Regions from separate parts of the Streptomyces sp. WAC07094 genome, predicted to be linked through region 1. Evidence: riboswitches for the same ligand, from Rfam matches in the RefSeq annotation. Region 1 holds a riboswitch; the other holds the start of a gene.
What was found. A riboswitch is a leader RNA that binds a small molecule or an ion and turns the genes downstream of it on or off. The one in region 1 is predicted to bind cobalamin.

Region 1 (8,238 bases):
CCGCCACCGTCGTGGAGAGGTCCGCGTCCGGCAGCACCACGGCCGCCGACTTCCCGCCGAGCTCCAGGGTCACCCGGGTGAGACGGCGCGAGGCGACCTCCATCACCCGCTTGCCGGCCGCGACCGAACGGGTGAAGGACACCTTGTCGATGCCGGGGTGCCCGACGAGGTATTCGCTGACCTCGCGGTCCGCGGGCAGGATCGACAGCACACCCTCGGGCAGCCCGGCCTCGCGCGCGATCTCACCGAGGATGTACGCGTCCAGCGGCGACTCGGGCGACGGCTTGAGGACGGCGGTGCACCCGGCCAGCAGGGCGGGCGCGAGCTTGGCGGCGGCCACGAACTGCGGCACGTTCCAGGGCACCACGGCCGCCACGACCCCGGCCGGCTCACGGCGCACAAGGATCTTCCCGAGGACACCGTCGCGCCGCTCCTCGTGGGTGAAGTCCCGTGCGACCGTGATCGCCGCGTCCCACACCATCATCGCGCCGAGCGCCTGGGCGAGGACGCTCCACGAGTACGGGGAGCCGTTCTCGCAGGAGATGACCCGGGCGATCTCCTCGTGCCGTACGGCGATCGCATCCTTGATCCTGGACACGGCCGCGATCCGCTCGTCGAGCGTCATCCGCGGCCAGGGCCCCTCGTCGAAGGCCCGGCGGGCGGCGGCGACGGCCCGGTCCACGTCCTCCCGCGAGGCGTGCGGTACGCGCCCGACGACCTTCTCGGTGTGCGGCGAGACCACCTCGATGACGTCCTTGCCCAGGGGATCGGTCAACTCCCCGCCGATGAACAGCTGTCCGTGTTCCACGAGCTCGGTCATGGCCGACTGCCTCCCCGGGAGCATCTTCTGACGATGCATCAGATATCGAACTGATACCAGTTCCGGTCGGCGTAGTCCACGGTCGGGACACCGGGGCCGGAAGGTGACCGCGGCTACCTTCGAAACGTGTTCTAGTTATAGTGGCCGGAAGGCGGCGATTGGGGAATCCATGGCTCGGACGGCCGATCACGGCGGGGGCGTACGGTCGATCAGGGTCCCGATCCCTGACAACCCCCTCGGCCACACGCTGGTGTACGTCGTCGACACCGACGGCGGTCCGGTCCTGGTCGACACGGGCTGGGACGATCCGGACTCCTGGGACGCCCTCGTCGAAGGGCTGACGGCCTGCGGCACATCGATCACGGAGATCACGGGAGTGTTGGTCACCCATCACCACCCCGACCACCACGGTCTGTGCGGGCGGGTCCGCGAGGCGTCGGGGGCGTGGATCGCGATGCACGCGGCGGACTCCGCGATCGTCCGCAGGACCCGCGATACCCGCCCTGAGCGCTGGTTCGTCTATATGGAGGGCAAGCTGGCGGCGGCCGGCGCCCCCGAGGAGCATCTGGCACCTCTGCGCGCCGCGCGAGCCCGCGGCAGCCTGCCCGGCTTCTCCCCCGCGCTCCCCGACCGCGAGATCGTCCCCGGCGACCTCCTCGACCTCCCCGGCCGCCGGCTGCGCGCGATCTGGACCCCGGGACACACACCCGGTCATGTGTGCCTGCACCTGGAGGAGGAGCATCCCGCAGGCCTGCCCGGCCACGGCCGCCTGTTCTCCGGAGACCATCTGCTCCCCGGGATCACCCCGCACATCGGCCTCTACGAGGACCCGGACGACGCCACGTTGACCGACCCCCTCGGCGACTACCTCGACTCCCTCGAACGCATCGGCCGCCTCGCACCCGCCGAGGTGCTCCCGGCCCACCAGCACACCTTCCCGGACGCGCCCGTCCGCGTCCGGGAGTTGCTGGCCCACCACGAGGAGCGGCTGGGCGACCTCCTCGCGCTCCTCGGCACCCCGCTGACCCCCTGGCAGCTCGCCGAGCGCATGGAGTGGAACCGCCCCTGGGAGGAGATCCCCTACGGTTCACGGCACATCGCGGTCTCCGAGGCCGAGGCGCACTTGCGCCGGCTGGTGAAGACGGGCCGCGCGGAGGCGGTGACGGCGAGCGATCCGGTGACGTACGTGGCGGTGTGAAAGCACTCGCACCCCGTGTCCCGCCGCTGATACCAAGCAGTATGGATCCCTGGGAGCGACTCCTCGCCGAACGCGCCTGCGAGCGCCTCGTCCTCGACTTCGTGCACCGGCTCGACCTCGGGGAACCCGCCTCCGTGGCCGAGCTGTTCACGGAGGACGGCGTCTGGCGGTGGCCGGCGGGCGACAGGACCGTGCGGGGCCGGGACGCGCTGCGCCGCTACTTCGGCGGGCGTCCCGCCGACCGGCTCTCACGCCGCCTGATGTCCAACGTCCTCGTCACGGTGACGTCCCCGGACGCGGCCGCCGCCACGTCGTACTTCACGACGTACCGCGTCGACGGGTACGAGGGCGGCCTGGTCCCGGCGGGTCCCCCGACCCAAGTGGGCCACTACCAGGACACCTTCGGCAGGGCGGACTGCATCTGGCTGCTCACCTCCCGCACCGTGCACCTGCCCTTCGGCGGCCCCACGCGCCGGCTCCCCCGCTAGGCGGTCCCCGACGCCGTGCGTCGGATCAACGCCTCGGCCCCGCCGAGAAGTTCGACCTCGCGCTCGCTCATGGGCGGGTTCTCCGCCGGCGGCGCGGAGCCTCCGTCAGGCCCTCCCCGGTCAGAGCCGAGGTGCCCCGGTGCCCCGCCGGCATCGCGGCCGGCAACGCGCGCACGCCGTCCACCCGGGGTTCGCCGACCACGGCCACCTGCGCGAGGACCACCGCGGGCCTGCCCCGGTCGAGCCCCGGGGCGCCCTCCTCGGCGGTCGCCCGGTCGACGACCTTCGAGCCTTCGGCGGTCGTGATCATGTTCAGTGTGTGCAGGTCGAGGTGGAGGACGCGGACGGCCGGGTCCGACGAGTCGCGGGCGGGCAGCGCATGCAGGTCGCGCAGCGGCCGGGCGGCAACTCCCCGGCCTCCTGCGGGCCGAGGCGCCCGTGGGGCATCGCCTCCGGCCTCGCCGGCCCGGACAGTTTCTCCATCACGAGGTCGCCGCGGGTCGCCGTCCGTACGCCGGGCGCGGGGCAAACGCGGCCACGGACGTGGTCCATCACCACGGCCTCGGCCGCCGCGTCGCCCCAGCCGTCCCGGTAGCGCCTCGGCACCCATGCGCCGTCGATCTCGTACACGTCCGCCGTGCGCCCGGAGCCGGGCAGACTCCCCGTCTGCGTGAACGGCCCCCGTCCGGGGCCGGCCCGCACGGTCCCCGCGCCCGCTCCCCTCGCGGGGGGCCCTCGGCTCCCCTCCTACCGGCGGGTACAGTAGCCGGGTCGTTCTCGCACCCGTACGGGGGGAAGCCGGTGGAATTCCGGCGCTGACCCGCAACCGTGAGCCACCCACGTGGCGAGCCGGATCGCCCCGCACGGTTCGTGACCGGCTCACGCACACCCGCGGCCCGCCGGTGTGCGGCACCGTCGAGGTCTACGGAGCCGAGCCGCCCGGAGTGTTCCGTGCTGCCCGGCTCCCCGCAGGGAGAGGCACATGAACCTCCGCCGCAGCGCCGCGGCTCTGGCAGCGGTCGCCGTGATCGGCACGGCCACGCCCGCCGTCGCCGCCGGACCGTCCCCGTCCGCGTCGCCGTCCCCGGTGATACCCGACGGTCTGTACGGCCGCACGGACCCGACGTACGACGGCGTCTGGCGCCAGTCGCTGACCCTCCTCGCCCAGGACACCGTGGGCGTCAAGCCCGCGATCGCGGCGGTGGACTGGCTGACCGGACAGCAGTGCGCGAACGGCGCGTTCGCGGCCTTCCGCGCCGACACAGCCGAGCCCTGCGGCGCCGGACTCGTGGTCGACACCAACAGCACGGCCGCCGCCGTCCAGGCGCTCGCCGCACTCGGCGGCCACGACGCCGCCACCGGCAAGGCGGTCACCTGGCTGAAGTCCGTGCAGAACGCGGACGGCGGCTGGGGGTACACGCCGGGCGGTGCCAGCGACGCGAACTCCACGTCCGTGGTCATCGGCGCCCTCGCCGCCGCGGGCGGGGACCCGAAGGACGTTCGCAAGGGGGGCAGGTCCCCTTATGACGCGCTTCTGAAGCTGGCACTGCCCTGCGACGGCGACGGGGCGGGTGCCTTCGCCTACCAGCCGGACAAGAAGGGCAGGTTGACGGCCAACGCGGACGCGACGGCGGCAGCGGTGCTCGGCGCGCTCGGCAAGGGGCTGGCCGGCGACGACGCCAGGCCCGACGCCGCACCCCCGGCCTGCGGGAGAGCCGACGGTCCCGGACAGGCCGCACACAACGGCGCCGCCTACCTCCGCACGGCCCTGGCCAAGGACAAGCACCTCACCCAGGAGCTGCCCGGCGCCAAGCCGCAACCCGACTACGGCAACACGGCGGACGCGGTCGTCGCGCTCGCCACCGTCGGCCAGGGCGACCGGGCCGCCGATTCGCTGCGCTGGCTGGAGACCCACTACGAGCAGTGGGCGAAGCAGAGCGGACCGGCCGCGTACGCCCAGCTGATCCTCGCCGCGAACGCGGAGGGCTCCGACCCGCGCCACTTCGGCGGCCAGGACCTGGTCCGGCTCATGGACGCGACCGGACCGGCCCCCGCCTCGGTGCCCGACGCCAAGGGCTCCGAGCCGCACGGCTCCGAGGACGCGGCGAAGTCCGACAAGGACGAGGGTCCCCTCCGTGTCGCTTGGATCGTCGGTGCCTGTCTCCTCGCCCTGACCGCCGGCGGCATCCTGTACACCTCCCGGGGCGGGAGGCGTCAGCCGTGAGCCGCCGCGTCTGCGCCCTGCTCCTGGCCCCTCTGCTCCTGCTGCTGGGGGCCGCCGGGCAGGCGCAGGCCGCCGGGTACCGCTACTGGTCCTTCTGGGAGCGCGACGGCGGCCACTGGACGTACGCAACCCAGGGCCCCTCGACCGCCCGCCCGGCCGACGGTGACGTCCAGGGCTTCCGCTTCGCCGTCAGCGAGGACTCCGCGGACGCCACCACACCGCGTGGGGCCGCGGACTTCGGCGCCGTCTGCGACGGGACGCCCGCACGGCCGGGCCAGAAGCGGGTGGCGCTGGTCATCGACTTCGGTACGCCCTCGGACGCCGCCTCGGGCGAGACCCCGCCCGCCGCGCGCACCGCCTGCGCCCGCATACCCGGGGACGCGACGACGGCGGACGCGCTCGCCGCGGTCGCGGGGCCCCTCCGCTACGACACGAACGCCCTGCTGTGCGGGATAGCGGGCTATCCGCGGCAGGGGTGCGGGGAGCAGGTGACCGCGCAGAAGCACGCCGCGCCAGCCGATGACGAGCCGCACCACGGCCCGTCGGTGGGCGTGTTCGCGGGCGTCGCCGCCGTGGTCGTCCTGGGCGGGGCGGCGCTGTGGCAGGCGCGCCGCCGCAGGAGCTGACGATGGCGCCCCCGACCGGCCGCGGCCGACCGGCCGTCCACCCGGGCGCCTGGTGGCTGTGGTCACTGGGGCTCGCCGTCGCGGCCACCCGTACCACCAACCCGCTCGTGCTGGCCCTCCTCGTCGCCGTGTCCGCGTACGTCGTAGCGGCCCGCCGCACACAGGATCCGTGGTCCCGCTCCTACGCGGCCTTCGCCAGACTCGCCCTCGCGGTCCTCGTCATCCGCCTGGTCTTCGCCGTGGTCCTCGGCTCGCCCGTCCCCGGTACCCACACCGTCCTGACCTTGCCCGAAGTCCCCCTGCCGCACTGGGCCCAGGGCATCCGCATCGGTGGCCGGGTCACCGCCGAGGGCCTTGTCTTCGCCCTGTACGACGGCCTCAAACTGGCCACCCTGCTCATCTGCGTCGGTGCCGCCAACGCGCTGGCGAATCCGGCAAGGCTGCTCAAGGCACTCCCGGGTGCCCTGTACGAGACGGGTGTGGCGGTCGTCGTGGCGCTCACCTTCGCCCCGCACCTCGTCGCCGACGTCCGGCGCCTGCGCGCGGCACGCCGGCTGCGCGGCCGGCCCGACCGGGGCCTGCGCGGGCTGCTCCAGGTAGGACTGCCTGTCCTGGAAGGCGCGCTGGAACGCTCCGTCGCCCTCGCCGCCGCCATGGACGCGCGCGGCTTCGGCCGCACCGCCGACGTACCCCCCGCCGTCCGGCGCACCACCGCCGCCCTCACCCTGGGCGGCCTCCTCGGCGTCTGCGCGGGGACGTACGGACTGCTGACGGCCGAAGGGGGCGTCTACGGTCTGCCCGTCCTGCTCGTGGGCCTCGCCGCCGCCCTCGCGGGCCTCCGGCTCGGCGGCCGGCGCTCGCCGCGCACGCGCTACCGGCCGGACGTCTGGGGCGCACGGGCGTGGCTGGTCGCCGGTTCCGGGATCGTGGCGGCGGCGGTGCTGGCCGTCGCCGCCGCCCTGGACCCCTCCGCGCTGCACCCCGGTGTCGTCCCCCTGGCCGCTCCGGCACTGCCCCTGCTGCCCGCCGCGGCCGTCCTGGTCGGTCTGCTGCCCGCGTTCGTCACCCCCGCACCCGAGGAGTCCGCGTGATCCGCTTCGAGGATGTCTCCGTGTGGTACGACGCGGCGGCCGAACCCGCCGTCGAGGGTGTCGACTTCGAGGTCCCGGAGGGCGAACTGACGTTGCTGGTCGGCCCGTCCGGGGTCGGCAAGTCCACGGTGCTGGGCGCGGTGAGCGGGCTGGTCCCGCACTTCACGGGCGGCACCCTGCGCGGCCGTGTCACCGTGGCCGGACGCGACACCCGTACCCACAAGCCGCGTGAACTCGCCGACGTGGTGGGCACGGTGGGGCAGGATCCGCTGTCCCACTTCGTGACGGACACCGTGGAGGACGAACTCGCCTACGGCATGGAGTCATTGGGGCTGGCCCCGGCGGTCATGCGGCGGCGGGTCGAGGAGACCCTGGACCTGCTGGGCCTCGCCGATCTGAGGAACCGGCCGATCACCACCCTGTCGGGCGGCCAGCAGCAGCGCGTCGCGATCGGCTCGGTGCTCACCCCCCACCCGAAGGCCCTCGTCCTCGACGAGCCGACGTCCGCTCTGGACCCCGCGGCGGCCGAAGAGGTTCTCGCCGTCCTGCAGCGGCTCGTCCACGATCTCGGTACGACCGTCCTGCTCGCCGAGCACCGGCTGGAACGGGTCGTCCAGTACGCCGACCGGGTCGTCCTGCTCCCCGGCCCCGGTGCCCGTCCGGTCATCGGCGCCCCGGCCGAGGTCATGGCCCTCTCCCCGGTGTATCCGCCGGTGGTGGACCTGGGCCGGCTGGCGGGCTGGTCGCCCCTGCCCCTCACGGTGCGCGACGCCCGCCGCCGTGCGGACGCCCTGCGCGAACGGCTCGCGGACGCGTCACCCGTGGACGGCCGGGATCCGTCTCCCCGCGCGGCGTCGAACCCCGGTACCGAAGTCCCCGTCCCGCGGCGCTTCCTGCGCCGGCGCAGCGTCCTGGACGCCCCGCAGGCCCAACCCGCGGCCGCCGTCACATCCCTGGCCGTCCGCCGTGGCGCCGTCGAGGCGCTGCACCAGGTCGACCTGACCGTCACCGCCGGTGAGACCGTGGCCCTCATGGGGCGCAACGGAGCCGGGAAGTCCACACTCCTGTCCGCGCTCGTCGGGCTCGTCGAACCGGCCCGTGGTTCGGTACGGACCGGCGGCGTGGTCCCGCACCGCACCGCACCGCGTGACCTGGTACGGCGCGTGGGCCTCGTACCGCAGGAGCCGCGGGACCTGCTGTACGCGGACACGGTGGGCGCCGAGTGCGCCGCCGCGGACCGGGACGCGGACGCCGTCCCCGGCAGCTGCCGGGCACTGGTGACGGAACTGCTGCCCGGCGTCACGGACGACGCGCACCCGAGGGATCTGTCGGAGGGGCAGCGGCTGGCGCTCGCCCTGGCCGTGGTCCTCACGGCACGCCCCCGGCTGCTGCTCCTGGACGAGCCGACACGCGGACTCGACTACGCGGCGAAGGCGCGTCTGGTCGCCGTGCTGCGCGGGCTCGCCGCCGAGGGACACGCCATCGTGCTGGCCACTCATGATGTGGAGCTGGCCGCGGAACTCGCCCACCGGGTGGTGATCCTGGCCGAGGGCGAGGTCGTCGCCGACGGGCCGGCCGCCGAGGTGGTGGTCGCGTCCCCCTCGTTCGCGCCCCAGGTGACGAAGGTCCTCGCCCCACAGCAGTGGCTCACCGTCGCCCAGGTCCGGGAGGCACTGTCGTCATGACACCCCGCACGCCGAGTCCGGCCGCCGCCTCCCGGATCCGTCCCGTCCGCCTCGGCCCCCGGTCCGTCGCCGCTCTCGCCCTGGTGAGCGCGGTCGGTGCCGCGGG
Region 2 (8,238 bases), 4.4 Mb from region 1:
CTGGCCGCCGATCCCGAGCGACTCGACCGCGCGGCGATCGCCCGGGCACTGGAGGACATCGCCGGGACCTGCCGCACGGCGCGCGGTGAACTGCGCACCACCCTCGATGTGCTGCGTGAGCAGGGCGCGGAGGGCGAGGCGCGCGGGCCGCTGCCCGGCGTCGACGGCGTCACCGACCTCGTGGGCGCGGCTCGGCTCGCCGGCGCCCGCGTCCGGCAGACCGTCCGGATCCGCGAGGTCCCGCCCGCGGTGGGTGCCGCCGCGTACCGCATCGTGCAGGAGGCGCTGACCAATGTGGTTCGGCACGCCGGACCGGAACCTGTCGTACGTGTCGACCTCCACGAGAAGGACGGCGCCCTGCACCTGTCCGTGACCGACGACGGCACCGGCCCCAGCCCCGGTGGAGTCCCCGGCTACGGGCTCGTCGGCATGCGGGAGCGAGCCCGCAGCGTGGGCGGCACCATCGACGCCGGGCCACGGACGCAGGGTGGTTTCGAGGTGGCCGCCGTCCTGCCTCTCATGATCACCGCCACCACCGGGGAAGGGGCCGGATGAGCATCCGCGTGCTGCTCGCTGACGATCAGACCCTGGTCCGCGCGGCGTTCGCCATGCTGGTCGAGTCGGCCCGCGACATGGAGGTCGTCGGACAGGCGGGCACGGGCAGGCAGGCGGTGCAGCTGGCCCGCGAGGCACGCGCCGACGTGGTCGTGATGGACATCCGCATGCCCGACCTGGACGGCATCGAGGCGACCCGGCTGATCGCCGCCGACGAGGATCTGGCCGGGGTGAAGGTGCTCGTCCTCACCACCTACGACACCGACGAGAACATCGTGGAGGCGCTGCGCGCCGGTGCCTCCGGCTTCCTGGTGAAGGACACCAGGCCCGCCGAACTCCTCGACGCCGTCCGCACCGTGGTGGCCGGTGAGGCACTGCTGTCGCCGGGGCCGACGGCCCGGCTGATCGCCCGCTTCCGCCGCAGTCCCGTCGCACCCACCACGGGTGGACCCGAATGCCTGTCCGACCGTGAACGCGAGGTGCTCACTCTGGTCGCACGCGGCCTGAACAACACCGAGATCGCCGAGTCCCTGGGTCTGAGCCCGCTGACGGCCAAGACCCATGTCAGCCGGATCATGGGGAAGCTGAGGGCGCGGGACCGGGCGCAGCTGGTCATCGTGGCGTACGAATCGGGGCTGGTGACGCCGGGGGCCGGTAGGTGAGTCGGCCTGCTTCGCAGGGCGTGACCGGCGCGGACGTGATCCAGGGCGCCTGCGCGTCATGCCCGGGACGTCACCCGCCCGGCCCATCACAGAGAGCCTTCCGCGCCGTCGCGCACTTAGTGTCGCGGCAGGGGCCGATGCGAATCCCGGCCGCGGAATGCGCTACGACGCCTGCCGATCCCGGCGCGTGCTCGCGCGAGTGCGCCGAGGTGGAGCAGAAGACCTGAGGAGAGGCGCTGCCCATGCATGCCTTCGGATCACGACGACGCCTGCGCCGCATCGCAGTGTGCGCATCCACGGCCGCTCTCACCGGCACCGCCCTGACGATCGGCGGCGGCACCGGGGCCGCCGCGCAGCTCACCGCTGCGCCGGCGGCGAAGAGCAGCAAGCCCACCGTGGTGCTGGTGCACGGCGCCTGGGCGGACACATCGAGCTGGAGCGGCGAGGTCCGGATTCTCCGGGCCAAGGGATACGCCGTCCGCTCCATCGCCAACCCGCTGCTGGGTCTGACCAGTGACGCGCGCACGGTCGCCGGCTTTCTGCGGAGCATTCCCGGCCCCGTCGTCCTGGTGGGCCATTCCTACGGCGGCTCGGTGATCACCAACGCCGCGGCCCAGAGCGGGAATGTGAAGGCGCTCGTCTACGTCGACGCCGCCGCTCCCGCCGTCGGGGAGACCACCGGGTCGCTGAGCGGTTCCACATCCGCCCTCAACGCACCGGCGAGCAAGCTGTTCGACTCGGTGCCCTACGCCGACGCCCCGGCCGGAGCCGCCGATCTCTATCTCAAGAGGGACGTCTTCCTCAAGAGCTTCGCCAACAGCCTGCCGGTGCAGCAGGCCACGGATCTCTGGGCCTCGCAACGAGCCGCCTCGAGCGCGGCGTTCAGCATCCCCTCCAAGTACGCGGCATGGAAGACCATCCCCTCCTGGTACTTCATCAGCAGCGGGGACCGGATCATCACACCCGAATCGGAGATGAGGATGGCCCGGCGGGCCGGCTCGAAGGTCACCACGTTCCAGGGCGGCTCGCACCTCACTCTCATCTCCGACCCGGAGCCGGTCGCCAAGGTCATCGAATCGGCCCTCAGCGCCGTGAAGTGAGGCCGGCCGTGTGCCATCGTGCGCCGCTGTCCGAGGAGGTGCGGCCGGTGGAGGCGATACGCGTGCGGGTGCCGCGGCCTCCTGCTCGGGGCACCTGACCGACATGATGCACGAGATGACGACGCATCCCTTTCACAACGTCACGCACGCGGCGGAACCCGCCGCCCTCCTCGACCGGTTGGGCACCGTGTTCCGGACGTTCGACGAACAGGACTCGGGCTGCGTGTCGTACGGGCTACTGGCCGACGGGCGGCGTTGGTTCGTGAAGACCGCCACGACCCCCGAGGGTCTTTCGTCCCTGCGGCGTGCGGTGGCGCTGCACCACAGCGTCTCGCACCCGGCCGTCGTCCCGCTGGTGCACTCCTTCACCACCGACAACGGCGCGGCGCTCGTCCACCCGTGGACGGCCGGGGAAGTCCTCTACCATCCGACCCGCTCGCGCCACGGGGGTCGCGCGGCTCCCGGACGTCCGATGGCGCGCTTCAGAGCGCTTCCGCTCCCCCGTGTTCATGCCGCTCTCGACGCCGTCCTCGACGCCCATCTCGCCGTGGAGGCGGCCGGATTCGTCGCGGTCGACTTCTACGACGGCTGCATGCTGTACGACTTCGACGAGCATCGCATGGTGCTGTGCGACCTGGACGAGTACCGGCAGGGGCCGTTCGTCCTGGACGCGGACCGGCTGCCGGGGTCGACACGCTACATGGCGCCGGAGGAGTCCGTGCGCGGAGCGCGGATCGACCTCCGTACCACCGTGTTCAGCCTGGGCCGGGCGCTGCGCCTCCTGCTGGACGCCGGGGACGACGAAGAGCACTGGCGTGGGACGCCTGAGCAGTTGGAGGTGGTCAGGACGGCCACCGCACGCGTTCCCCGGGACCGGTTCCCGTCCGTCCGCGCCCTCGCCGACGCCTGGCGGTCGGTGGTCTGAGCCCTGGGCCCGAGCCGGGGGCGGGAGTCGCTGCCTCGGTGCGGGCACCCACGATGCCGGGCCCGGGGAGGGCCGCGTCTCCCGCCGTCGTTAGCGTGGCCCCTGCATGTACTGAACCGACTCCGGAGGACCCCGTGCCCGCAGCCCTCGGCGAGGACGTGGTGGCGCTGCTGCGCCGCCCCATCACCTGCTACATCGCCACGACCATGCCCGACGGCTCGCCCCAGCTCACTCAGACATGGGTCGACACCGATGGCGAACACGTCCTGATCAACAGTGTCGAGACGCATCAGAAGACCCGGAACATCGCGCGCGATCCGCGGGTCGCCATCGCTGTCGCGGACCCCGCCGAGCCGGCCTCCTACATCCAGATCCGCGGCCGTGTGGTGCGTGTGACGACCGACGGGGCATCCGAACACATCGAGTCGCTGGCGCAGAAGTACCTCGGCGGGCCCTACCCCTGGTTCGGCGGCCGCGACCAGGTCCGGGTGATCTATGTGATCCGGCCCGAGCGGATCAGCAGCCCTCGCGGCTGACCGTGCCGTCACCGGCAACGCGTGCGGTGCGCGGTAGACCGGGTGATGTGTGGGCCGTCCGTCCGGCGGAACGGTCCCCTGCCTCGCACCGGCCGGTCCCCCTTCGGCCGGCCCCGGGAGCGACCTTCTCCGGTCCGTGTACGGGCCGTACCCGGTAGAGTCCCGCACCCGATCACAGCAGCAGGAGCGAGTGTGACCAGCCGATTGTTCTTCATCTCCCCCGCCGTGAGCGCATCGTTGCGGCAGGCCCGCTTCGACGACGGCTGCTCGATCGACGACGGCGGGGCGGAACAGGCCCGCTCGGCGGCGGGCTCGCTGCCCCCGGCGGTCCGTGTGCTCGTCTCGCCCGGCGTGCGCTGCCGGGAGACGGCTGCTGCGCTGGGCCTGGACGGCGTGGTGACACCGGAGTTGGGCGGTCTCGATGCGGGTCGCTGGCGAGGCCGCACCCTCGACGAACTGGCGGCCGAGGAGTCGGAGGCGGTGGGCCGCTGGCTCACCGACCCCGCCTCCGCGCCCCACGGGGGGGAGTCGGTGCAGGACTTGTGCGGACGGATCGGCCGTTGGCTGGCCACCGCCCCGGAGACGGACGGCCGTACGCTCGCCGTGGTCGAGCCGGAGGTCGTACGCGCGGCCGTCGTACGGGCACTGGACCTGCCGCCGACGGCGTTCTGGCGCCTCGACGTCCCCCCGCTGACGGTGACCGAACTCAGTGGCCGGGCCGGACGCTGGAACCTGCGGCTGGGCCGTCCACCGGCGGGGCCGCACGCGGACTAGGCGATTGACGCGGGCGTCACCGGGAGCACCTCGACAACGAGGCGCCTCCCGAAAGGCAACACCCACTGCATTTGGGCGAGGCCGCGGTCGGCCGCCCCTCCGGGGCGAGGCGGACCGCCTCGTGGCCGCCGAAGGTGAGGCGATGCGCGCCGGTGTCCGGGCAACACGAAAAGGCCCCGGGAAGGTTCCACTCCGCAGGGCCCTGTCGTGTTTTCCGGCGGTGTCAGTGAGCGGCCGGAACCGCCCGCCCCGACGTGGCCGCCGCGGGCTTCGGGTTCAGCAACCGCTGGGCCAACTCGCCGAAGACCAGGCCGAATCCGCCCCAGAGGACGATCTGCATGGCCAGTGCGGAGAGCCGGAACCGCCACAGCAGCGTGGCCGGGAAGTCCCTGGGCACCTCGTTGATGACCGGCAGGAAGGCGTACGCCAGGCCGATCGCGACGGCGAACGCGGCCACCGCCACGACGGTGGCGTACCACGTGCCCAGCGAGGGTGAGAGCCGCTTGCCGAGGATGGTGGCGCCGACCGCGAGGAGCACGCTGAGCACCATCATCAGGAAGTACAGGGTGGTCCGCTTGCCGATGGTGTCGGGGTCGCCGACCGACGGCGGGTTCGCCGGGTACTTCAGGAACGGAACGACGTACACGGCGAGCAGCGCACAACCGGACAGCAGCAGGGCGGTCGCCCGGGGGCTGAAGCGGCCGACACGGCCCAGCGCGAAGCAGAAGGCGAGCGCCGCGATGCCGCCGAAGGCCACCCCGTAGACCAGGACACCGGTGGCGAGACCGGCGGTGGACTGCAGGGAGCGGGAGACGACTTCCATCTCGTGCTCATGGGAGTGGGCGTCCTCGAAGCCGATCGCACTGTCCACGTTCGGCTCACCGAGGAAATAGGCGACGACGAGGGCGAGCACACCGGCGGCCAGGCCGGCGAGCATGCCCCGCACGAGAAGGTTTCTTACGGTTGCGGAGTTCATGGGGGTGCGACGTCCCTCGCGTCAGTGGCAGGGGAAGCCGAGCAGGTGGCGGGCGTCGTGCACCCACTCGTGGACGTCCGTGCCGTTGAACACGGAGGTGGCGCCCTGCTCGGCGCCGACGAAGTAGAGCAGGATCAGCATCAGGATGCCGAAGAACACCGCCCAGGGAGCTATCGCCTTCAGCGGCAGCGTGGCGGGAACGACGGGGTTGGTGGCTGTCGGCTGGGCGACGGACTGCGCCATGGCAGGCCTCCTCTGGGAGTTCGCGTCCCATCTCGGTGGTGCACAGGACGACGGCCACGGGTCTGACTCACCGGGCGCCCAGGGGCTCCCGGAATACAGTGGCGCGACCGTGCCGGATTCCCACCGGCTTCCGTCGTACCGTCGTCGATATCGGACAGACCGTACCGCGTGACACGGGCATGGCCAAGACCGCATCCACCTGGCGTGATCTTCCTCTCCACGCGCGGCGGACGATTCCGTGGCGCCCGGGGCAGCCGTGACGGAACTTCCCCGACGGCCCACCCGCGCACGTGGGCCGACGGTCTCTCGCGGTGGGCGGGCTCCTGGGCCGCGGCCGGACGGCGTGGTCCCGGGCGCCACCCATCGGGGGATCGTGTGGCGCCCGGGCGCTGCACCTGCCGGCTCACATCGCAGGTGGTGCGTTCCGGGCACCGGTCACGGGGGAGTGTCCATCGGCCCCCGGAACGCTGTGAGCAGCATAGCAAACGTTTGACCATCCACTGTTCCGAGCCCGCATGGGCAGCGCAAACAGTGTCATGCACGAGCGATGCACTGCGTCGCGGCGTCCGATACAGACACGACAACTACCGTACAGCGCAGACCATTTGGACGAGGTGGCAGCAGCATGACCGCTTCCTGTGGCGGTCCGCATCGATGCGATGACAGAATTCACAATGTCTTGAGTATGGACGATCATTGGCACACTATCTGGTGACTGTGAACCTTTCGTCTGAGCCTGATCCTCTTCCCTCCCCCGCGGCGGACCCCGGATCGCCGCTGAGTCCCGGCACGCACACGGTGGCGGTGCGGTACGGGTCCTCCCTCATCGAGCAGCGCTACCACGTCGCCGGCACGGGGCCCGTGTGCGTCGCCCATTCCGGCGGGCCCGGCATCGGTTGGGACTATCTGCGCATGCCCCTGCTCGAGCGGCACCTGACCATGGTCCACATCGAGCCCGTCGGCACCGGCGCGTCCGGTCGGCTGCCCGACCCGCGTGCGTACAACCTGGCCACGTACACCCAATTCCTGCACGCGGTGATCGAGCACCTCGCGCTGCCCGAGGTCGCCCTGCTCGGCCACTCGCACGGCGGGTTCGTCGCCCAGCGGTATGCGCTCGACCATCCGGCGCGGGTCGCCTCCTTGATTCTCTACGACACCTCCCCGGTGACGGGCGAAGAGTTCTGGTCGGCCGCGGTCGCCGACATGGAGCGGTTCGCCCGGCGTCACGCGGCCGGGCATCCCGAGGTGGCCACCTATGTCGCCGGGCTCACCGCGCGGCTGGACCTGCTGTCCGACGAAGGCGCGACAGCGGTGCTGCGCACCATCACTCCCACGTACTTCTTCGACTACTGGGGACGTGAGAAGGAGTTCGCCCCGGCCCGCGGGACGCTGCGCATGTACGCCGCGCCCTCGGCGGGGGAGGGCCCGCCCTTCGACGTCCGGGAGGAGTTGCCCGGTATCGCGGCGCGCACCCTGGTCCTGGTCGGAGAGGCGGACTTCATCTGCGGCCGGCGCTGGGCGCGGATGATCCACGAGGCGGTCCCCGGAGCGGAGCTCGTTGTCCTGGACGAAACCGGGCACCTGGGGCACATCGAGCAGCCGGAGGAGTTCGCGACGGCGGTGGTCGCGTTCCTGCGGTCTCCCTCCTGAACCGGCACCCGCAGCGACCCGCCGTGGCCGGGTTCGTGGTCGTCGACGTGTCACACATGTGCGGGCCGTCCGGTCTCCCTTGTGGGGACACGTCGTGGGCAGGCCCTGGGGTGGCCTGCCCACGGCGGCCGCGGCAGTGGTCCGCGCCGGTCCCGTCAGCGCGTCGCGGCGCACCGAGACAGGGAAGGGATGATGTGCATGTCGTACCCCGAGCGGGTGTGGTACACGGGAGATGACGGCGAGATCAACGCGAATTTCCGACCGGTGAGTACTCCGCCGAATGTCGGAACCGCCGGCAAGGACGCCATTCACTACCTCGCGACCACGACCACCACGCGAGGTGAGTTCGGACTGTATCGGGTCGAGATGAGTGCGAGGTCGGGTGGCCCCAAGACCCACTTCCACCGGACGATCTCGGAGTCCTTTTTCATCCTCGACGGCACCGTGCGGCTGTTCAACGGCGCCGAGTGGGTCGACGCGCTGCAGGGCGACTTCCTGCATGTACCGCAGGGCGGGCTGCATGCTTTCCGAAACGACTCCGACGCCCCTGCGGACATGCTTCTCCTCTTCACGCCGGGGGCGCCGCGTGAGAAGTACTTCGAAGGGCTCGCGGAGATGGCTCATGCCACGGACGAGGAGCGCGCCAGGTTCTTCGCCGAGCACGACTCGTACTTCGTCGAGTGACCGGCGGGTCGACACGCCGATGTCCCCCGGCTCCGTGGCAGGGCGCGGGTGTGCCCTGCCACCGAGCCGGGCCGTGTCGGTCGCGGGCCGCCTGCCCGGGCGGAGCAGCGCAGATCAGTGTGCGGACCGGGGC

Region 2: it holds a riboswitch for cobalamin, as region 1 does, so the genes downstream of both, RCR19_RS06380 (CbtB-domain containing protein) here and RCR19_RS26000 (prenyltransferase/squalene oxidase repeat-containing protein) in region 1, are expected to answer to the same signal.

What each region holds. Positions count from the first base shown of each region.
Region 1 is NZ_JAVMJZ010000001.1:5,881,761-5,889,998, reverse strand. It holds gene RCR19_RS26025 (aldehyde dehydrogenase) at 1-820, opposite strand, end outside; gene RCR19_RS26020 (MBL fold metallo-hydrolase) at 990-2,018, shown strand; gene RCR19_RS26015 (nuclear transport factor 2 family protein) at 2,060-2,506, shown strand; gene RCR19_RS26010 (hypothetical protein) at 2,574-2,816, opposite strand; gene RCR19_RS26005 (hypothetical protein) at 2,819-3,208, opposite strand; cobalamin riboswitch at 3,257-3,384, shown strand; gene RCR19_RS26000 (prenyltransferase/squalene oxidase repeat-containing protein) at 3,489-4,730, shown strand; gene RCR19_RS25995 (SCO2322 family protein) at 4,727-5,356, shown strand; gene RCR19_RS25990 (CbiQ family ECF transporter T component) at 5,359-6,447, shown strand; gene RCR19_RS25985 (ATP-binding cassette domain-containing protein) at 6,444-8,132, shown strand; gene RCR19_RS25980 (ECF transporter S component) at 8,129-8,238, shown strand, end outside.
Region 2 is NZ_JAVMJZ010000001.1:1,441,199-1,449,436, forward strand. It holds gene RCR19_RS06345 (histidine kinase) at 1-555, shown strand, start outside; gene RCR19_RS06350 (response regulator transcription factor) at 552-1,217, shown strand; gene RCR19_RS06355 (alpha/beta hydrolase) at 1,460-2,317, shown strand; gene RCR19_RS06360 (serine/threonine protein kinase) at 2,433-3,242, shown strand; gene RCR19_RS06365 (PPOX class F420-dependent oxidoreductase) at 3,377-3,778, shown strand; gene RCR19_RS06370 (histidine phosphatase family protein) at 3,971-4,552, shown strand; gene RCR19_RS06375 (CbtA family protein) at 4,776-5,528, opposite strand; gene RCR19_RS06380 (CbtB-domain containing protein) at 5,550-5,771, opposite strand; cobalamin riboswitch at 5,807-5,949, opposite strand; gene RCR19_RS06385 (alpha/beta hydrolase) at 6,576-7,421, shown strand; gene RCR19_RS06390 (cupin domain-containing protein) at 7,614-8,105, shown strand; gene RCR19_RS06395 (cupin domain-containing protein) at 8,220-8,238, opposite strand, start outside.